DNA from 4 places in the Paenibacillus uliginis N3/975 genome. Region 4 is predicted to be linked to each of the others. Evidence: predicted binding sites of a transcription regulator. Region 4 holds the regulator's gene; each other region holds the start of a gene.
The links. The regulator LexA, encoded in region 4, represses DNA repair genes until DNA is damaged. The targets are predictions, from matches to a motif close to CGAACATATGTTCG.

Region 1 (5,511 bases), 490 kb from region 4:
CCTTCCGATAAATGGTTCTGAAAATTAATGTGATAATAGGTAAATGCGAGTAAAAACGTTCCAAACAACATAGCTAACATCGTGTGCATCATCATAATGATGTCTTTTCTTGTCCTCATACAGGCTCCCTCTAGTCGTAGTAGATTGGTCAGACATAGTCCAACCTCTACGGAAAGGTAACCTTGAGGAGTTCATCCTTCGCATCAAAGCTTCCTTCCTTTCGCAGAGACTGTCCTTGTCTTTAGACGTCCGACTTCGCTCTACGAAGGAAGCTATGTGTATGAGAGATCATAACGTTTCCAAATCGTCCTTTGGGGATTCGTCCTTCGGGGACACATGGTATCCTGATCCTTTCTTGTTTAGTTAATTTGTTATAGATAGACTGAACTAGAGAAGAAACTCACCGGTGAAATCTCCTTCCGTTCAATCTGTGCTAAATATATTATAACACATTTACGATGTTAACTAAACAGCTTACTTGAAAAAAATGGCAATCATCCAGGTTGTTGTGAATTTACTCATTGCCAACTTATTAGATTCATGTATATGTTCACGATTCTGAAATATGCCCTGTGATCAAAATCACCATCCCTCCTCTCCCACACTGCCTATAATTATATGAGAAAAGTCACACGATACTTTTGGAAGAGAGGGATATTGACATGTTAGACCCACATACCATTGAAATCATCAAGTCCACAGTTCCCGTTCTGGAAGTCCATGGGAAGGCAATTACCACCGTTTTTTACCAAAAACTATTTCGACATCATCCTGAGCTCTTAAATATTTTTAACCATGCAAACCAGCGTCAAGGCAAACAGCCAACCGCCCTTGCGGGTGCTGTCTATGCTGCCGCCGCCAATATCGACCGTCTGGAAAATATACTGCCTGTCGTCAAGCAAATCGGAGAAAAGCACCGCGCCTTGAACATCCTTCCAGAGCATTATCCAATCGTTGGTGAAACACTGCTCGCCGCCATCAAAGACGTACTTGGTGATGCTGCCACACCCGAGATTATGGATGCATGGGGTAAGGCCTACCAGATTATAGCCGACGTGTTTATTAGTGTGGAAGCAGATATGTACAACACTGCTGAAGCTGCGCCGGGCGGGTGGAGAGGCTACCGGAACTTCATCATCGACCGTAAAGTGGAAGAAAGCCGTGTCATCACTTCCTTCTACTTAAAACCCGAAGACGGGCAAGCAATTTCCCAGTATGAACCAGGACAGTATATTACATTGCGGGTGAAGCCTGAAGGCGAGCAATATACGCATATCCGGCACTATACCCTTTCTGCAGCCCCGGGACAACCTTATTACAAAATCAGTGTCAAGCGTGAAGACGCCGCAGAAGACAAACCTGCCGGAATCGTATCGAGCTGGCTTCACAGCCATGCTGAGCCCGGCACAGTAGTGGAGCTTAGCGCACCTGCCGGGTCCTTTACGCTGGATCAGACCGATGAACATCCCCTTGTGCTCATTAGCGGAGGCGTTGGTCTAACTCCAATGGTAAGTATGCTTGAAGCAGTCCTTTCTACTCAGCCACAACGCCCTGTAACCTATATTCATTCCGCTATTGACGGCAGCCATCATGCCATGAAGGAACATGTCGAAAAACTGGCCTCCACCCATAAACAGTTGAACTCCTATGTTATCTACGAACGTCCACTGGAGGGAGAAGCCTGCCATAAAACGGGATACATCGATCTTTCCTTCCTTCGCGACACGGTCGATCCGATGTCCGATTGCTATTTCTGCGGACCCGTGCCATTTATGTCTTCGGTACAGCAGAATCTCAAGGCTCTCGGACTGCCAGACGAACGGATTCATTATGAATTTTTCGGCCCTGCAGCATCTTTGGAAGCTTAAACTGGCCTATTCGTGGTCCGGTGCCACAAGCTCTACCTTGATCCGATCAGGATCTTCGAAAAACACGGCATAATGGCCTGGACCACCAGCATTGGGATACTTGTCCTCATACAGGACAGCTATCCCTTTTCTTTTTAATTCTGACGCCATATCATCCACCTGCTGACGGGATGTTGCATGAAATGCCAGATGATTCAGGCCCGTTCTGCGCCGATGGTAAGGATGGGAAAGAAAACGTTCCTCTGTCTGCACAAATACAAGATAGGTAGCTCCTTGTTTCCAGCTAATGCCGCTGTCCCACTCCTGATATGGATGATAGCCCAGTTCTGTAAGTAGCCACCCCCAAAACTCCCGACTCCGATTCAAATCACTTATATTTATCTCCACATGATGCAGCAAGAAACATTCCTCCTGATTTTTCTTAATGCTGTCCTCTTAACAGCCGATTCACGGTCTCACGCCGCACCCCGATCAACTGACCGATCTCTTCCTGTGTAAGCAGTTCGGTCAGATGCAATCCTTGTGAATAATCATCGAGCCATTTAATCAACAGCTCCAGCCGCTCAGCGGGAGTGCCTACCGTCAGGTGATCCAGGCGCTGCTGCATGAACCTCACCTTCTCTTGTAAAAGTCTTGCCACTTCCAGCGGCCTGTCTGGGTTCTCCTTCAACTCGCGGTACCATTCTTTTGCCGAGATGATCTCGATTTCGCTGCGGATGACCGCTGTGGCTGTACCATGTGTTTCCTTTGGGCTGATGAGTGAGTGATGCGGAACTGTCTCACCCGGATACAAAATGTTGAACAGCACGATATTCCCGTTCTCATGCAGCCTTGTTACCTTAAACAATCCGCTTTTGATGTGATATAAAAATTCACCGCTATCCCCTTGATGGAACAAAACTTCCCCTTTGTGCAAAATCACTAATATCACTCCCTGCTATCTGAATCAGATCCCTCTGCATGCCGCAAGCGGACACATATTTGTCATTATAACAAAAAGAAGACGAGTTCCGGCCCCAAAATTTTTTTGGCTTGCCAGAGTTATAAACGTCGTTTAACATGAGTAATGTATAAGAACATGTGTTTCTATATTGTAAGGAAGTGACATGATGAAAAGCCCCCTCCTCCCTCCAGTTCCGACGGAAGAAGATGATCTGCTTGTCAGATCCTATGTGGTACACGGCATTATGCTGAAAATGCTGAGACGGGACATCGATACCCTTCATACACTTTCCCTGAAAATGCCCACACTTTATATCCGTAGCCTCGGCCTCATTGAAAAGGAAACCTCCAGAAATCTCTGGTCTGTCCGCCAAAGGCTTCGCGTTCACGGTATCCGGATCTCGGAAGAAACTCGTAAATCTGGAGGAATTGAAGCCGTGTTTATGTGCCGTGGCTATCACCGGACTCTATGGTTATCATGGGAACTTATCCAGAAAGAAGCCATGAACAGGCTTCATCGGTATTCAGGTTCAAATTTGGCGGCATACTAGCCTAAACGGACTTGAAAGAGAGGGATGTGTCATTCGGAATATGATCCGTATCTACCTCACCGACCTCAAAAACATAACGACAAATTGGGCTACCGCCATATTGATTATAGGTCTCGCCGTGCTGCCTTCGCTCTACGCCTGGTTTAATATTGCATCCTCATGGGATCCATACAGCCAAACCTCCGGTTTATCCATCTCGGTAGCCAATTTGGATGCAGGTACGACGCTTCACGGCACGCCGATCAACGCAGGGCAAGAAATTATACGTTCACTCCAGAACAACCACAGTCTGGGGTGGCGGTTTACAGATCAAGAATCGGCTATAAAAGGTGTACAACACGGTGATGATTATGCCGCCATTGTTATTCCTGAGGATTTCTCGGCACGGATCGGCACCGTACTTACGGACGAACCGGTAAAAGCGGAAATTCTATATTATACGAACGAAAAAATAAATGCAGTCGCTCCAAAGGTCACAGCTAAAGGAGCGTCCAGCATTGTTGAAGAGGTCAGCAAAAATTTTATTAAAACAGCTGACGGGACTATCTTCCAAATGTTCAATGAACTTGGGATCGAGCTGGAAAATGAACTCCCAACGATTAAAAAGGTTGAGAGTTTAGTGTTTCGCATCGAGAATCATTTTCCAGAGCTAAACAGGGCCTTGGAAACCGCCATAACGGATATGCAAACCGCCAGCAAACTGGTCGCCCAATCAAAAAAGACACTGCCAGTGCTGGAGGAGATGGGCCGCAGCGGTCAGGAGGCGGCAGGGGCTCTTGCCGGATTTGCCAAACAGGCATCCGAAGCGTCCGTGTCGCTTGAGCCGCGTGTAAAGCAGGACCTTGCTGTTCTGAATGAAGCTGCAACCTCCGTTCAGCAGGCAATAGCCCTCGCAGAGCAGTCCGGGATTTCTCCTGAGGAAGCTCAGGCTCGCTTGAAAGAGGTTGGGACACGCGCCGGGGAAGCCGCAATAGTGGCGAAACGGCTGTCCGAATTGTTCCAACAGCTGGATTCAGCTATACCGGGCACCGGCGCGGCCGCTGCGGGCGCCGATCTAAAACGTATCAGCGAGCGATGGGCTTCGCTTCAAGAAGGAATTCAGGCCGCCATTACGGCCATAGGAGAAGATGGTGAAGCTGGAGCAGATCAGCTCACTAGATTAAAGCAGCTGGCAGATGATGCAGCCAAATTGTCAGGTAGGCTGCTAAGTCGCTATGATAGCGAGATCGGCCCCCGGATTTCTGCAGGTCTGGAACGGGCGGGGAAGACAGCTCAGACTGTCCAAACCGAGCTAAACCAGGCTTTAAAGGCACTCCCTGATGTAAACCAAATTCTCCAGCATGCAGAAACCGGCCTTGCCGCAGGTGGAAAAGAAGCAATTGCCGTACAGAACCGTCTTCCAGAAGCCGAGCAGCAAATTTCCAAACTCGCAGACGGGTTCCGCAAGCTGGAGCAAGAAGGGGAGCTCGGGGAGATTATCAGTTTGCTCAAGAACAATTTCGAGAAGGAAAGCCAATTCTTTGCGGAGCCGGTGGTACTTAAAGAAAACCGGTTGTACCCGATTCCGAACTACGGCTCAGCCATGTCTCCCTTTTTCACGACCTTATCACTGTGGGTCGGGGCACTACTACTCGTTTCACTGCTAAGCGTGGAGGTGCATCATGAAGAGGCTGCGTTCGGAAGCACAGCAGTATATTTTGGCCGCTTTCTCACCTTCTTGTCCATCGCAGTCTGTCAGGCGCTGTTCGTCACGCTCGGTGACCTGTTTCTTCTGGGAACCTATGTCGTTAATCCCACCTGGTTTGTGTTGTTTGCTGTTGTAATCAGCTCGGTATTCATGCTGATCGTATACACGCTCGTATCCGTCTTCGGCAATGTAGGCAAGGCGATGGCGATCGTATTGCTTGTGCTTCAGCTGGCAGGCGCGGGAGGAACGTTCCCCATTCAGATGACTCCCGCCTTCTTTCAGGCTCTTCATCCCTTCCTTCCCTTTACCTATGCCATCAGCATGATGCGCGAAGCGGTCGGGGGCATTTTGTGGGACATTGTATATCGCGACTTACTCATCCTGCTCGTCTTTGCGGTCGCGGCACTCGCCATCGGTATCGGACTGAAGAAACCTATAAACCGCGCGGGGAACCGTCTGGTGC
Region 2 (5,511 bases), 1.3 Mb from region 4:
ATCATCTGCGCGGTTTCGTGGCGAACTTCCTGCTCTACGTTGCTCAAAATGATGCTTCTGGCATCTTCCATGGTCAGATTGGAAATTCGCTCCAATTCTGTTACCTGGTTTTTGTAAATCAAATCAATCTGCTGCTGGGTTTCTTCAATTCGTTTCTCTTTGTTCGCCACTTGTTCTTCTTTACGTTCCAAAGATTCCAATTTTTTATCCAGCGATTCTTCCTTTTGCAACAATCTGCGTTCCTGTCGTTGAATTTCATTCCGACGTTCGCGAGTGTCTTTTTCAGCCTCGGCCCGAATTTTGTGGACTTCATCCTTAGCTTCGAGTACCGTTTCTTTCTTCAGCGCTTCCGCTTCCTTCTTTGCGTTCTCAACGATCTGAATGGCGGCATGTTCTGCGCTAGAAATTTTAGCTTCTGCAAGGGATTTGCGAATAAAATAACCGAACCCAAAGAATATAGCGGCTACAACGAGAACGATTATGATCCAGATCAGGGTTTCCATCTGTTCACCTCCTCGTTGGTTCCTCCAAGGCATTCCTTGGGAAATGTTCAATTGTCATGTCACTCTAGCTTCATTCATACATAAAATTCCGGCAGCTTATTCTGCCGTCAACATTGCGTATGGTGTAACATACGCATAGCCCGCCGATACCGGCAGATTACATTTCACTATGAATTGGCGAATCATGAATCGAATCTTTCATAAAAGTAACTTTTTTGGAAGGAAAAAGGCACCTATAAATGATAAAGATTCATTTTCATTTTAGTATTTAAGAAAAGAAATTGTCAAGGGAAAGCACTTGATTAATGACCATGATCATCCAAAAACAGCACTTTAGAGTCCTAATAAGCAATATTTGTCAATTAAACACTTCAGGCTCTTCAAGATTCTCTTCCGCTTCACGGTCCTCTGCAATCAGTTTGTTAATAACTTTGCGTACCTGTTCGCCCGTAAAACCCCGGCGCATCAAGAAAGCTCCCGTCTTACGCTTGCGCTCCAGGGCATCTCCTTTGATCTGGTACCATTTCTTCTGTCCCACAGTATAAGCGCTCTGCAATTCATCCTCTTCACTCACTTCATTCAAAGCATCGGCAATGAGTTCAGTCTGTATCCCTTTCTGACGGAGTTCCTGCCTGACCCACATCCGCCCTTTCTTCTGCCTTGTGATCCGCTGCTCTGCCCACTGTTTGGCATATAATTCATCATCAACTAAACGTTCCTGCTGCAGTCGAATAATCGTTTTCTCTATCCCGTCAGCTGTCATTCCCTTCTGGTTAAGACGCTGGGCAATCTCCTGAGCCGTTCGAGGCTTCCGTTCCAGAAATCGCAGTGCTTCAACATAAGCCTGCTGCCGCTCATCTGCAACAACGATCTCCTCCAGCTCTTCCTTCCGGAATATACTCCCCTTCATCATCCGGTATTTGATCATGACATCTTCATGTACCGACATGCTGTATCGACCAAAGGTAATTAGATAGCGGTGCTTGGGCTTCCGCAGCATTTCCACAGAGGTGATCATCAAATCCTCACCATTCGGAAAATGAGAGACACCGTTCAATTCTTCTTGTGGTACTGGCTGGTTATTGTATTCTTCTTCCATAATTCTCCTCCTGCTCTTCCGCAGTAAACAAGTAGAAACGCTTGCCGCCCGCACTATACAGACGGCAAACGTTTCTACTTAAAATACAAAATTCTTAAAACAGATAGATTCATATACTCAAGAAGACCGCTCGGTGATGTATTAGCACCGGCGGCCTTTCAGACACCGCAAATATACGGTGAACTATTCTGCTTTAAACAATTCTTGCTCTTCCTGCTCTTCCTTCGCTTTATCGCTTTCACTAGGAACAGGCACATTGGTAGTCAGGTTGCTTGACTCCCGGATTTTATTCTCAATAACGTCTGCGATTTCCGGATGTTCCTTCAGGAATTGCTTCGCATTTTCACGACCTTGGCCCAAACGCTCGCCTGTAAAGGAATACCATGCACCGCTCTTATCTACAATATCAAGTTCTGTACCGATATCAATCAGGCTTCCTTCTTTCGAAATGCCTTCACCATACATAATATCGATCTCAGCCTGCTTAAACGGAGGAGCAACTTTATTCTTTACGACTTTGACACGTGTACGGTTACCGACTATGTCATTGCCCATCTTGATACTCTCAATACGACGGACATCAAGACGAACTGTAGAATAGAACTTCAATGCACGGCCGCCCGGAGTCGTTTCCGGATTACCGAACATTACACCGACTTTCTCACGAAGCTGGTTGATGAAAACAGCAATCGTCTTCGACTTGCTGATCGCTCCAGACAATTTACGAAGAGCCTGCGACATCAGACGGGCTTGCAGACCCACGTGAGAGTCACCCATGTCACCCTCGATCTCCGCTTTCGGAACGAGTGCTGCTACGGAGTCAATAACAATAATGTCAACAGCACCACTGCGGACAAGTGCTTCAGCGATTTCAAGAGCTTGTTCTCCCGTATCCGGCTGGGACAACAGAAGCTCGTCAATGTTGACACCTAATTTGTTGGCGTATGACGGGTCCAAAGCATGCTCGGCATCGATAAATGCGGCTTGTCCACCCGCTTTTTGAACTTCAGCTATAGCATGAAGTGCCACCGTTGTCTTACCGGAAGATTCCGGTCCATAGACTTCAATGATCCGACCTTTAGGCAGACCGCCTGTTCCTAATGCTATATCCAATGCCAAAGATCCGCTTGGCACGATTTCCACTTGCATATGGGTTGATTCACCCAACTTCATAATCGAACCTTTACCGAACTGTTTCTCTATCTGACGAAGCGCCATATCCAGCGCAGCACGACGATCTGACAATTCTTCCACAACCCTTCAACTGTTGATAGTAATATAATACCTTGTTTTTACACGTTTGCCAAGCCTTTTTTCGAACATACATTCGTTTTTTTTACTGGACGCTCCACCCCCCGGCTTCAGCCGCGGCAGCTCCCAAAACAGCAAAAACCGCGGCCACATCATCTGATATGCCACGGTTCTTCCGTATACCAATTATACTTTCAGACAACTTATGATTCAAGTCTGTTGTTAATTTTTTACTGAGGCTGCACCGCTGTAAGTCTGCGCCATAAACGGTATAGCAACGCTTTGGTCGCGCGGATACGTATCATCTCTCTGTTTCCTTTAAAGTGAAGTTCATGAACTTCAGTCTTCTTGCCCCGTTCAGACAACCCGATATACACAAGCCCTACCGGCTTGCGCTCGGCATGCCCTGGACCTGCGACACCTGTCACCGATAAACCGAAGTCACTGTCTGTCACCATCCGGATCTGCTCGGCAAGAACCTCAGCAACTTCAGGTGAAACAGCGCCCGGAGCATCTTCGCCTTCAAGCAGTTGTTGCGGCACATTGATCAGCTTATGCTTGATCTGGTTCGTATAGCAGACGATTCCGCCAAGCAGCATCTTCGCGCTGCCCGGAATGGATGTGAGGGTCTCCATAACAAGACCACCAGTGCAGCTTTCCGCAGCGCTGAGTGTCCAGCCCCGATCAGCCATCATATCGACAATCACTTGTTCAATCGGAACATCTTCACTGGCATACATATGTTCAGGCACGATGCTTTTTATCTGTACTTCAAGCTCGTTCAACTTCTCCATAGCCTCTCCCTCGCTGGGAGCTTTTGTAGAGATTCGAACCGTCACTTCTCCTTCTTTTGCATATAGCGCTATAGTTGGATCGGTCTGGGTACTGATCAAATCCGATAGACGGTCATCCAGCGCAGATTCACCGATCCCCGCAAACTTAAGCATTTTGGAGTAGAGTGGTAGCTCATTCGTAAGTACATGCTGCATGAGCCAAGGCATGGCCTGCTGCTCAAACATGGGCATCAGCTCTCTCGGCGGTCCCGGAAGCACGATATAATGAGTTCCTTCATGCGTAACTGCATTACCAACGGCAAGTCCAGTTTCATTCGGTAGCGGAGTTCCCCCATCAATAGCCAGTGCCTGACGCTTGTTGTTCTCTGTCATTTCCTTACCACGGTCCATAAAAAATCGGTCAATGTTATCCATCGCCATCCGGTCAATATGTAATGAAGTACCAATGAATTCCGCCAAGGCATCCTTCGTAATATCATCCTGTGTCGGTCCAAGGCCTCCCGTCAGTACGATGATATCGGCACGACTGCAGGAAAGCTTCAACGTTTCTTTTATGCGCTCTATGTTGTCACCAACAACGGTCTGGTAGTACACATCAATCCCCATACCCGCCAATTGTCTGGATAAGTATTGTGCATTTGTATTAACAATTTGGCCGAGCAGCAATTCGGTCCCGACCGCAACAATTTCAGCTTTCATACCACGACAACCTCCTGATTATATCTCTCTATTGATTTTATTACCCTATCCTGATCTATGTGAAAATGGAAGAAAAAAGCAATAGGATTTCTCCTATTGCTATTATGCCCCAGTACCCCTGAGAAGGTGTTTGTTTTTCACAAAATATTCTGCACCGGAATAGATCGTGATCAATGCTGCCGCCCAAATTGCAATCTGATCAAACGGAATTCCAAAGAACACAAACGGAAAGTTGTTAATCATCAGTGCCACAATAGCCACGATCTGAATTACCGTCTTTAACTTACCCGAGTTCCCTGCGGCTACAACAGCTCCGTCAAGAAGGGCAATTTGACGCAATCCGGTCACAGCAAATTCACGGCTGATAATCACGACCACGATCCAGGACTCCACCTTTCCCATCTCAACCAATGAGATGAGCACAGCAGCAACAAGCAGTTTATCTGCCAGCGGATCCAAAAGTTTGCCAAGATTGGTTACCATATTGTTCTTACGCGCCAGGTAACCATCAATTCCATCCGTGCTGGCCGCCAGTATAAAGATCAGCCCAGCGATGAGCTGGTTGTATGGTAGCTTAAAACCGTTCCATACGATCGGATCCGGGTAAAAACCGAAGTCCACCAGCAAAAAAATCATCATTATGGGTATTAGGCAAATCCGGGCCAACGTTATGCGATTCGGTAAATTCATGAAGCAACCTCCCTATATTGGGGTTGAGAGTTTCTAATCTAATTTTATGTACAAAATGTTAAGCGGATAACATTGCTTGCATTCATCCACCAATAATCTTCTCCGAACTCCTGTAATATCGATTTTCAGTATAATATTAAGGCTGGTCCATGTCAAAAAAAAAGAAAAACCTCCTCCTCGCATACGAAGGGAGGCCTAGGCTTATTTCAGGTTAGTGAACTGCAGGTCCAGCGGAAGGTCCGCTTTGCGGAGCAGCTGCATAATCGCCTGAAGATCGTTCTTGCTTTTGCCTGTAACTCGAATCTGGTCTCCCTGTATCTGGCTCTTTACCTTCAGCTTCGAATCACGGATCAGGATGTTGATCTTTTTCGAATTCTCCTGATCGATGCCCTGCTTGAGCGAGAGACGCTGTCTGACGGTACCGAGTGAGGCAGGTTCAATTTTGCCGTAATCCACATTCTTCAGGGATAATCCC
Region 3 (5,511 bases), 1.8 Mb from region 4:
TTGGCGACCTGGCGGACCATTTGCCTTTCAAAAGCTGGCAGGATGCCAGCCTGGATTATACACCGCTTGGACCGGGTACACACAGCTGGCTTGTAACCATTGAAGATGGGGCTAAGCCTCTTGGTTACTTGATCATTACTTCAGACGATCTCGGAGGTTATATCCTAAGTGAGTACGGTATCGGATCCGACCTGCCATATAGTCTCGCTCCATTGGAAAATACACTCGCAGCCGCAGGCATCTTAAAGGGGAAACCGCAAAACGGTAAAGTTCCGCTTAGCTCCCTCCCTCAGGGAAGCCAGGTAGAGGCGTTGTACAGTTCTATTTCTCCCTACTGGAAAGTAACACTCAAAGGGAAGACATCGGTCTATGTTCATGCTGTGACATACGATATTGTCCCTTCCCCACCAAACGCAAAGACTCCGTTTATGTCAGGGAAGAAAAACGTTAAAGCTATGGCCTTAAATTCTTCTGGTACTTGGACAGTCGCCTCCGTCATAACCACCCAAGGTGAACAGGACCCTTACCAAAACCTGATGTGGCTTAGCAAACCGACACTGCCCATTAAAAACGGAAATGATCTGATACATCTGCTCCCAGCAGGAAGCCGAAAATCACTCGTTTTTACGGCGGACAAACAGAACGAAGCCTTCGGCGCCCCATTCAATCTTACGGGATGGCAGCGCTGGTTTCATAATGACAAACTTGAATCCGAAGCGATTTATGTAACCGTACCGCAGCGGAAAACCGACCTGATCCGTTTTGTACCCGCTGATAATCTGATCGGTCCGGGTAAGTTCCATGAGGAATCGAATTCATCAGAATAACAGCCTCCATCCATCATCTCCATTTAGATCACCAAGAACTTATTAAAACATCATCCGACAGGGAGCTGTCCCAGGCGCCCGAGGATTCATCCTTAGGCGGCTTCTCGCTGTTCTTCTTGTTCCATTACTTGAAGCAGCTCGCTCACCTTTTCTTGCAGCCTTGCCTTGTGTTCACCACCGTGTAGGAATGATTCGTTCGCGCAGCGTCTCACAACAGACAATGGGGATGCCCAAGGTCAATTGACCTTTTGGAACATCCCCACTTTTACTGCTTCCGGTTCCTATAATGGTACGCAGCGCTAATTTACTTGGCCCTGCGTTTTTTGCTCTTTTTGGACACCAGATCATCCTTCCACAACGAGACGGAGAACGGGATCATACCAAACCAGCGGACAGTCCACGGTTCCTTTCCCCGCCTTCTTTTCCTGTCTTCCTTCGGTGTATCGATATATGTCACTACACGTTCCGTTATATATTTAATGAGGTCATTACTGTTTGCCATATTAACCCTCCTCAAACGCCAAACTTATCGTATTCCTTATCAGGATGCACCGAATTTCAACATTCTAGACCTCAGCATGTTTTCCCGTTTTTTGCACAAAATATAGCCAATGGTTTATGACTTGAAGACCCACATTATGACGAAAGAGGGCGCATCATGATCAAACGAATATCACTGGCTGTTCTGATGACTTTATCCCTTGCTCTCTGCCTTCCATCCTTTCAGGTATATGCGGACAACCATATGGCTGCTAGGACTCCATCTCCGTCCGATTCGAAGGCTAACAGCATACAGCAGCATAATCCTGCTCTCCAATCCGAAGACCACCTTCATCACGAATTGGGAAACAGGGAAACGCAACAGCACCACCCTTTTCCTCATGATGTCATTCTGATTGATGTCGGACACGGTGGAATTGACGGGGGCACATCCTATGGCGATATTTTGGAAAAAGACATCAATCTGCAGATCTCACGTCGGTTGTTTATGTTATTGCGCAGTGAAGGATATCATGCGGTATTAAACCGGGATGCAGATTATGCACTTAGTGATGATAATCGCTGGCATGCCAGCAGATCCCGTCATCGGAAGGATTTGGCCCAGCGCAAACAACTGAGCAGTGAGATTCCTACAAAAATGGTTGTAAGCATCCACGTGAATTGGGGCAAAAACAAATCCAAAACGGGTGGTATCGTTCTCCATCAAGCAGAGGGGCGAAGTTCCATTCTGGCAGAATCCATACAACGTGAGTTGAACATTCTGTATAAGAACAACCGCCATACTTCAGTTGGCAAACCCTTTTATTTGCTAAACCGGATCGAAGTTCCCGCCGTCATTGTGGAGACCGGCTTTATCAGTAATGCTCATGACCGGGAAAAGCTATGCAGCCGAAACGGCCAGATGGGAATTGCCGAAGCGATTGCAGATGGTATCGCCAATTATCTAACGGCCCTTTAACCAAGGGCCGTTTTGCATTTTTCGCTTATTTCAACTAACTCATTTTTATTTATGCATTAATATCACCTAAAAAGGCGTTTCCACTCATCATATAGAGTGAAACGCCTCTTTTTAGTAGGAAGGCAATGGGTTCGGCTTCCAACTGGATTTGTCCTGTACGAGTTCTTGAATTCCAACGAACTGCACCTGTCTTTGCAACTCGGGGATTGAACCCTTCAATGCGGCAGCTGTCCGTTCACCAAATACTCCTACATGACCAATTGTAATGCATGACTTATTCTGTACCGCCTGCTCTGCGGCTGACTTAAGCTGTTTGGTAACATGTTTGACTGTATGCACATCATCCAGGAAAATCTCATTCCCTATATTCGGCATGCCTTTCTCGGTAGCGAGCTTACTGGTGACAGAATGATAATTGGTCTTGCTATCTATAAAGAACAACCCCCGTTCCTTGCAAACATCGAGCACGATGGACATAATCCGTTCGTCACCTGTAATTTTGGAACCCATATGATTATTCATACCCACAGCAAACGGAAGATGATCAATGGCTTCTTCCATCTGCTTTCGAATCTCTTCGTCCGTCATCTTACTCGTTATAGCTCCGGGCCCGAGCCATTTAGCTCTCCCCTGCTTCGCTTCCATCGGCATATGGATAATTACGTCATGACCAAGCTTATATGCCCGTTCCGCATCACTTTTGCTTGTCGGCAGAAAAGGCATTACAGCAACCGTAATTTTTATCGGCAAGCTCAATATTTCATCGGTACCTTTTTGCCCGTTGCCAAAATCATCAATAATAATGGCTAGCTTGTTATCCGGCGTAGAATCCTTCTTTTCTTGTTCTGACCGTGGTGAATCCTTCTCCTCTTTTTCTGCTGCTTCGGACCGAGCCGAATCCTTTTTCAAGCTACTTCCCGTGTCAGACTTTATATCACCTGCTGAAGTATCAAGCCGCCAAACCTCATGATCCAGACTCTGTACATCATGCGAAGCAGCCTCTACCACCTCAACGGACAGAGCTCCCACCAGCAAAACTGTCAACAAGGCGGACCATACTGCCGTTACATACTTCGACCCCATGTTACGCATGAAATTCTCCTTTCACTGTAGAAACCTGTTCTATAGTGTTTGAGAAAGAAGCAGCAAATATGTAAGAAGAAACAACACGCACAAAAAAGACGTCTCCGCAAGGAAACGTCTTCTTAAGGATGCGGTCGAGAGGACTCGAACCTCCACGGGGGTTAGCCCACACGGACCTGAACCGTGCGCGTCTGCCAATTCCGCCACGACCGCATGTATCTTGCCACTTCGATGAGATATCATCGCGGCGACAAGATATATCATACCATGCTAACTAACTGGAGTCAACATTTTTTTGGATCTTGATTAAACAATCGAAAACGGGTTAAAATAAGAACGTAAGTTCGTATTAATTAACGATTTTCTATATAAAGGCGGTGAGCATCAATGGCAATCACAGGAATTACACCAGAAGAAAGATCCTTGATCAAAAGCTACCTGCTCCTTATGTTCATACACAAAGTTTTCGAAAGAGATTGCCGGATTATTCAGGAAAGCGGCGTATTCAAAACGCCTCAGTTGTACGTTGAAGTGGTGGAAAATGGTGCAAAGCGTGCTGCAATTCTGCTAAGGGAGGTTAAACAGGAGTTTGCCTCCCGGACTATCAAAGTATTTGATATACACCGAGGTCACAATGGAATCGAAGCACGTTACGCCTGTCGCGGTTATGTCGGAAGCATGGAAATCTTGTGGCCGTCCTTCCGTGAAGAAATGATGACCCGAATGCGCGTTTATCTTGGTCTATCTCCTTCGAACACCAGACCTCCCCAAGTCGCAGCAGCTGGCCAGTAAGACCATTGCAAAGTCAAATCAATTCACTCTATTTCCCGGCCCGATCCTTCTCGTCACCACGTAAAAAAACCGTCTCCTTTCCAGCACTCAGCCAGTCAAGCGAGACGGTTCATTTACTCATCAGCAGAAATCTAAATTCTACTGAAGGTTGGGCTGCACACGCATTAATCCCTGAGCCAATGCATGTCCTGCGCCTGCTGCTGACGCAACAGCCACAGCTTCCATAATCTGCGTGTCGGTAGCGCCCTTTGAGCGCGCTTCTTCCATATGATAGAACGTGCATAATTCGTTGTTTGCGAACAACCCGATACCAAGCGCAATGAGTTGTTTCGTCATTTCGTCAAGCTCGCCGTCTTGGAAACAGGCCCCTGTAAAATGATGATAAGACTCAGCCACTTTCGGCATGGCTTCTTTGAGATGAAGGATCTCATTTTTGTATGAGCTGATTTTATCATTGGATAAATCCATCGCGCAAAACACCTCACTGGTTCATCTGATTTCCTGATTAAGGTGTCCCTATTGATGAGGATCTATGCTTCTAAGCCAGTGGGCTTGTCCGCGGTTCTCCAAAAAGTTGAAAGCTATAGTTGCGGTCCAGCTTCACCACACGGCGGTTTCGGCGGCGGATAAGCACATGTTGCGAATCCCATGCAACCACGATGCCTACAACATCATTGCTTTCTAGATCGTCCCGTACAACCCGGACTCTCTCACCCGATAATCGCAGTGCATCCAACTGTTCGTCACTTATCATAGTCCTTATCTCCTTCTATTCGGCAGTATAATACCCATAATAATGATCCTGTGTCGATATATACGACAAGAATCGGTGTCTGCGGGAAATATATCATATTTCAAAAAGAGACCTAAATGGAATCATTTAGGTCTCTTGAGTGTGATATGGTTTAACATCCCGGCTGAGATGCTCCCTGTAAGTCCACTAACGCTGTGCCGGCTCGATGCTATCGTTTTTTTCAAACCAGAAATCAAGCACCGTCGACGACATCACCCGTTTCTCAACATACTCCACCTGCTGTGATGTAAACTGTTCTCTCCATTCGTAGGAGAGCTCCTCACACAGACCAGCGATCGTAAGCAACTCAGACCAAGCAACATAACGCTTATACCAGAAAAACTGAGGATGTTCAATCATATAGGGATAAAGATCATCAAACTCCGTATGTTTACAATCCAAAGCACGTTCAAAATGTACCTTTGCACCATTCAACTTCTCAATCAAAAACGGCTCGGTTACCGGTTCTTTCCCCATTGTGTTGCCTCCTCTCTCTTTCCTACCCTTTTATTATATGACAAAAAAGCGGGTCCGAAAAGAAGTTGTAAAAATTTTAG
Region 4 (5,511 bases):
CGGTTTACCTTTTCCAAAATCGCCCGAAATAACGATGTGATTAAAATAAGTTGCAAGTTCTGGAACTCCATCCAACTTTTCCTGTTGCAAATCAGGACTGCCATTCGTTAAAAGCAACAGCTTCACAGTGTTCTGCAGCTCTTTCAGCACATCAAACGTTTCATCATACACATACGGACGCTTTCTTCGTTCAGCAGCAAACCGTTCTGCTAGCTCTTCTGCCAGTTCATCGTTCTCTACTCCTAGAGACTTCAGCCCTCTGCGCCATGATTCTTTACGATAAACAGGAGCGAGCTCCTGAAGACGGCGGAACTCCGGCTGATCGCCTGCTGTAAAGTTCGCCCACAAGCCTTCAAATGGGTTAATGCCAATCAATTTCGTAAATGCAAAGGTGTCATAGGATTCGTACAAAGAGCGCGCTTCGCTTCGAACTGCTGTGAGCAGAGCGGTTGCATCAATTCCGGTGCTTTCCGCCCCAGCCTGACAAGTTACCTCAAATGCTTCCTCTACACTTCTTTCATCCCACAATAGCGTATCATCCAGGTCAAACAGTACCGCAGTTGCCGGCATCTCTCCATCTCCCTTTACATGCCCTCTAAAATAGCAGGCAAATCCATTATTCGTGCTCTACTGGGATATTATTGACTTTCGCAAATTGCTCCAGTCTTTCCCCCATCGCTTTTGTATCATAACGGTTAATCAAACGCGAGAACACCCAATTTCCGCCGCGAGCTTTATTCTCAATGACAACAGAACCTTGCAAAATTCTGATTTTGGATATTTCCGATGCCGTCAGCTTACGTTCGCGGTTAAATTTGAAAGTCGATACTGTGCTGCGTCCTACTTTCAAGTATGGTTTCCGTAAAAAAATCATCAAAGCCAACAAAATGTACAAACTGACTCCGATGTAGTTCATTGTCTTACTGCCTGTTCCCGCATCAACTGTAGCCAACCCGAGCAGCGCATAAAGAACAGCCAGTGCAAGCAAAATGATTGGCAGAACGTATTTACGTCCTTTAAATACATCTCCGTCACTGGTTGAAGTGTTCGTCGTTCCAAGTATTGCTTGTCCCTGCTTCTTGCGCTGTTTGTTAAGTTGAGACATATTCTTGCTAACTTTTCTTTCCCATGAACGAGACATGAGTCTCCCCCTCTTCGCTAAACTTCATATTATAGATCTCTTGAGCAGACAAGCGGAAAACGTTTAATGTTTCAAACCAGGACCGTCTTTCTCTTCATCTACCCATTCGATTGAATCCAACTGCTGTCGGAAGTTTCTCCGAAGATTATTAAGATAGACTTCACGAAGCTCGGAACGTTCTTTTTGTTCCTCCTCCGTCAACCCTTCATTTTTGTTTTTTCTCGCCAGAACGTTTATACGTTCTATTAAAGCATCGATATCCATACCTTCGCCTCCAATAAAAAATTCATTCTTAACTTTGACATGTCAAAAAGAGCTTGTCAAGGAAACCTCTCCTTACCAAGCTCGCATATGTGCTCTTCTTTATATTATACCATTATTTTAACAGATTATAAATTCCGTATCGGTGTATCATATCTTTCACCATAGAGGCAACGACAACACATCTCCAGCTTGAATATCCGGTCCTTTCAACTCATTAACTTCCCTAATAGAACTGATATATACCCTCGTGTCCATCTTCTTCGGTTTATGAGCCGCTGCAATACTCCAGAGCGAGTCACCAGGCTGCACAATAATATTCTTCTCCGCTGTCGGTTTCTCCAATCCCCCGGCAAAAACGGAAAATGCACCAGTACATCCTAAAACAACAATCAGCAGAATGAGAATCAATTTACCAACCCCACGTGACTTAATCAACTCTACCGTACGATTCCATAGAGAAGCCTGGCTATGTGTCTCTTCCTGAAACTGTCCTTCATAAATACTGCGGTATGTAGTGTATCTCAACATAATCATCATCCCCCAAACAAGTGTTCTCTTATGGATTTAAATATAACACGAACACTTGTTTGATTCAATACTTTTACGAACGGTTGTTCTATTTATTTTTTTAGAACTTATGTTTGTGCGAACGGAAGTTCTATGTTATAATTTTCCCAAACGTTACTAAATGGGGTTGATACGGAATGTCGAAGATATCCAGCCGCCAGCAGGCGATATTGGAATTTATCCGCAACGAAGTTCGGAGCAAGGGCTACCCGCCTTCCGTACGAGAAATCGGTGAGGCTGTCGGACTGGCTTCCAGTTCAACAGTACATGGTCATCTGGATCGTTTGGAGAAGAAAGGCTTAATCCGTCGTGACCCTACGAAGCCAAGAGCCATTGAGCTGCTCGGGCAAGAAGAATCGGAGAACAGTAATTTATTCACACACACCATCTCCAGAGTTCCTGTCGTCGGTAAAGTTACTGCCGGTGTTCCTATCACTGCTACAGAGAACATTGAAGACTATTTCCCTCTACCGCAACATTTTGTAGGGGACAACAAAGTATTCATGTTAACCGTAATGGGTGACAGTATGGTTGAAGCTGGCATTCATAATGGGGATTATGTGATCGTCCGTCAGCAGCAGACCGCTGACAACGGCGACATTGTCGTAGCTATGACCGAGGAAGATGAAGCCACTGTGAAAACTTTTTATAAAGAGAAAGACCACATCCGTCTCCAACCGGAGAATCCGACATATGAGCCTCTTCGCTTAAACCATGTCACCATACTTGGTAAAGTTGTCGGCGTATTTAGAGATATCCACTAGGTTTAATCTCCATACACAAATTAAAGGTTACCGTCTTGTCTTGGACAAGCGGTAACCTTTTTTATATCTTCTTTTGGAATTCCGTCTTAGGTATAACGTAAAATCCACTATATTAACATAACCTAACCCTTCTGATCTATAGTAAGAAAGCATTTTTCCATGCCCCTTATTTCCTATCTCCTACTTCCTTTTTTTAATTCTGACGTCCCATTGTTTAAAACATGGGCACTTTATATAATATTTCCAGCCCATACCGACTGGATGGTATCTGAATGAAAATGAAAGCGTTCAAACATTTAGTAACCATTTGGCGAGAAAAAAAGTGAAGGAGACAAGGATGATGAAGAAGAAGATTGGGATTATTACGGCAGCTATTGTAGTAATGTTGACCTTGGTTTTTGTACCGGTACAGCAATCTTACAGTGCGGAGGGGTCTGCGACAACCGGCATTGTCGGTAGTGCTCTTGATGGACAGTTTAACCTCAGTCATGTTATCAAAATTTATGTTCCGTCAACGGTAAAGGGCAATATTCCGATTACTGAAGAAGCACAGCAAAAGTATGTTGATCAGGCACTCACGAAATTTTCCGAATGGTTTGGCGGTGCTACGGCTCTAGATGGTGAAGGTGCTTGGGTCGATAAAGACAAAACACTGATCAAGGAAAACGTAACGATTGTGTACGCTTTTGCTGAAACATTAGATAAAAAATCGATTAATCAAGTGGTGGCTTACGCAAAGCAACTGAAAGAAGATCTCGCTCAGGCTTCGATATCCCTTGAAGTGGATGGTAAGATGTATTTCATTGAATAATAACGGCCTCATTTTAAATCTAATGGAATCACAATTCATTTCTAATACGGAGTATTCAGGTACCTAATAGTATAAGAAATATGTTGATCTACAGCTCAAGCTTTGTTTTCTTCTGATGATGCCTTTGCGAAGCTAGAAAAATTATCAGAATTGCATGCTAAAAAGATCATTACCGATGAGGAATATCAAACAAAGAAAAATGAACTTCTTTCGTCAATATGATAAGTGAAATAAAGATAGCCATAAATAAACAAAAAAATGAAGACCCTACCACTATAACTGGTAGGGTCTTCGTTCGTTTTTCTTAATCACGATCTACGTGTTTATAACTCCTCTTTTCGATATCGATATCACTCGGTCCTATTTGGACCCATTGTCCAACATTTCTATCCGTGTATGCATACGTGACATGCGGCTCGTCCTCAAATATAATGTATACAGGAAATCGAGGTATTTTGCTAAAACGTGCTTTTATACTTGCAATATCCTCTTCGTTATAGTTTTTTTCATTAATAAGGTAGGAATGTAAATCATCCTCAAGCTTATTTAACTTCGATTGTAATAAAATATACCCAAGAATTAAAAGAATGACTAAAATTGCAAAGAACCATACGACTTTCTTCATATAAGCTACCCCCACAAACAAAAACCCTCAGCGCTTAGAGCGCCAAGGGTTTCAGCTATTAGTACAGAGTCATGTATTGATCGCGTTCCCATTGATGAACTTGCGTTCTATACATATCCCATTCGATTTCTTTCAGTTCGAAGAAGTGAGCCAAGGCGTGATCGCCAAGTGCATCACAGATGACTTCGTTGCGGAGCATTTCATTCACAGCTTCCTTCAGGTTAGCTGGCAGGCTAGGAATGCCTTCTTCGATACGCTCTTCTTCAGACATCACATAGATGTTACGGTCGATCGGAGCTGGCAATGTAAGCTTGCGCTTGATTCCGTCAAGACCTGCTTTAAGCATAACAGCCAAAGCCAGGTAAGGGTTAGCAGCCGGGTCCGGGTTACGAACTTCCACACGGGTGCTTAGACCACGGGAAGCTGGAATACGGATCATCGGGCTGCGGTTGCTCGCAGACCATGCTACGTAACAAGGAGCTTCATAGCCTGGAACGAGACGCTTATAGGAGTTTACGGTAGGATTGGTAATGGCCGCAAAAGCACGTGCGTGCTTAAGCTCACCAGCCATAAAGTGACGTGCGGTCGCGCTAAGACCCAACTCATCACTTTCATCTACGAACATATTCTCTTTACCATTAAAGAGCGACATGTTACAGTGCATACCTGAACCGTTCACGCCGAACAACGGCTTAGGCATAAATGTAGCGATCAAACCGTGCTGACGAGCAATCGTTTTGACAACGAGCTTGAAAGTTTGGATCTGGTCAGCTGCTTTAATAGCATTCGCATATTTAAAATCGATCTCGTGCTGTCCTGGAGCAACTTCATGATGGGATGCTTCAATTTCAAAGCCCATCTCTTCCAGTGTAAGCACGATATCGCGGCGGCAGTTCTCACCAAGGTCCGTAGGAGCCAGATCGAAATATCCGCCTTGGTCATTAAGTTCCATTGTTGGGTTGCCTTTTTCGTCTGTCTTGAACAGGAAAAATTCCGGCTCAGGACCGACATTCATAGACGTAAATCCCATTTCTTCCGCTTCTTTCAGACATCTCTTCAAAATGCCGCGTGGATCACCTGCAAACGGATTGCCGTCAGGCATGTAAACATCACAGATCAGACGAGCTACACGGTCTTGGGAAACCCAAGGGAAAATTACCCAGGTGTCAAGGTCCGGATAAAGATACATATCCGATTCTTCGATCCGTACATAACCTTCGATAGAAGAGCCGTCAAACATCATTTTGTTATCTAGAGCTTTAGGCAGCTGACTTACTGGAATTTCCACGTTCTTAATCGTTCCCAGCAAATCGGTAAACTGCAAGCGGATAAACCTAAC

Region 1: a site for LexA is predicted at 2,839-2,852, ahead of B9N86_RS18930 (YhjD family protein). Genes of this name have one in related genera too.
Region 2: a site for LexA is predicted at 2,919-2,932, ahead of recA (recombinase RecA). Genes of this name have one in related genera too.
Region 3: a site for LexA is predicted at 3,703-3,716, ahead of B9N86_RS07815 (YhjD family protein). Genes of this name have one in related genera too.

The regions. Positions count from the first base shown of each region.
Region 1 covers NZ_LT840184.1:3,982,796-3,988,306, forward strand. Annotated here, with positions in the region: gene B9N86_RS18910 (YitT family protein) at 1-119, opposite strand, end outside; gene hmpA (NO-inducible flavohemoprotein) at 663-1,868, shown strand; gene B9N86_RS18920 (VOC family protein) at 1,875-2,267, opposite strand; gene B9N86_RS18925 (Crp/Fnr family transcriptional regulator) at 2,290-2,790, opposite strand; gene B9N86_RS18930 (YhjD family protein) at 2,975-3,361, shown strand; gene B9N86_RS18935 (YhgE/Pip domain-containing protein) at 3,393-5,511, shown strand, end outside.
Region 2 covers NZ_LT840184.1:2,145,287-2,150,797, reverse strand. Annotated here, with positions in the region: gene rny (ribonuclease Y) at 1-503, opposite strand, end outside; gene B9N86_RS10165 (regulatory protein RecX) at 862-1,602, opposite strand; gene recA (recombinase RecA) at 1,786-2,847, opposite strand; gene B9N86_RS10155 (competence/damage-inducible protein A) at 3,084-4,346, opposite strand; gene pgsA (CDP-diacylglycerol--glycerol-3-phosphate 3-phosphatidyltransferase) at 4,449-5,036, opposite strand; gene B9N86_RS10145 (YajQ family cyclic di-GMP-binding protein) at 5,238-5,511, opposite strand, start outside.
Region 3 covers NZ_LT840184.1:1,697,522-1,703,032, reverse strand. Annotated here, with positions in the region: gene B9N86_RS07840 (hypothetical protein) at 1-827, shown strand, start outside; gene B9N86_RS30595 (hypothetical protein) at 920-1,048, opposite strand; gene B9N86_RS07835 (YqzE family protein) at 1,132-1,329, opposite strand; gene B9N86_RS07830 (N-acetylmuramoyl-L-alanine amidase) at 1,483-2,286, shown strand; gene B9N86_RS07825 (divergent polysaccharide deacetylase family protein) at 2,398-3,378, opposite strand; tRNA gene B9N86_RS07820 (tRNA-Leu) at 3,499-3,582, opposite strand; gene B9N86_RS07815 (YhjD family protein) at 3,757-4,161, shown strand; gene B9N86_RS07810 (carboxymuconolactone decarboxylase family protein) at 4,300-4,629, opposite strand; gene B9N86_RS07805 (hypothetical protein) at 4,700-4,915, opposite strand; gene B9N86_RS07800 (hypothetical protein) at 5,102-5,431, opposite strand.
Region 4 covers NZ_LT840184.1:3,494,730-3,500,240, forward strand. Annotated here, with positions in the region: gene B9N86_RS16455 (HAD family hydrolase) at 1-570, opposite strand, end outside; gene B9N86_RS16460 (hypothetical protein) at 617-1,141, opposite strand; gene B9N86_RS16465 (DUF896 domain-containing protein) at 1,205-1,405, opposite strand; gene B9N86_RS16470 (LysM peptidoglycan-binding domain-containing protein) at 1,562-1,933, opposite strand; gene lexA (transcriptional repressor LexA) at 2,110-2,736, shown strand; gene B9N86_RS16480 (DUF3574 domain-containing protein) at 3,074-3,547, shown strand; gene B9N86_RS31005 (SHOCT domain-containing protein) at 3,650-3,769, shown strand; gene B9N86_RS16490 (DUF3139 domain-containing protein) at 3,852-4,172, opposite strand; gene glnA (type I glutamate--ammonia ligase) at 4,231-5,511, opposite strand, start outside.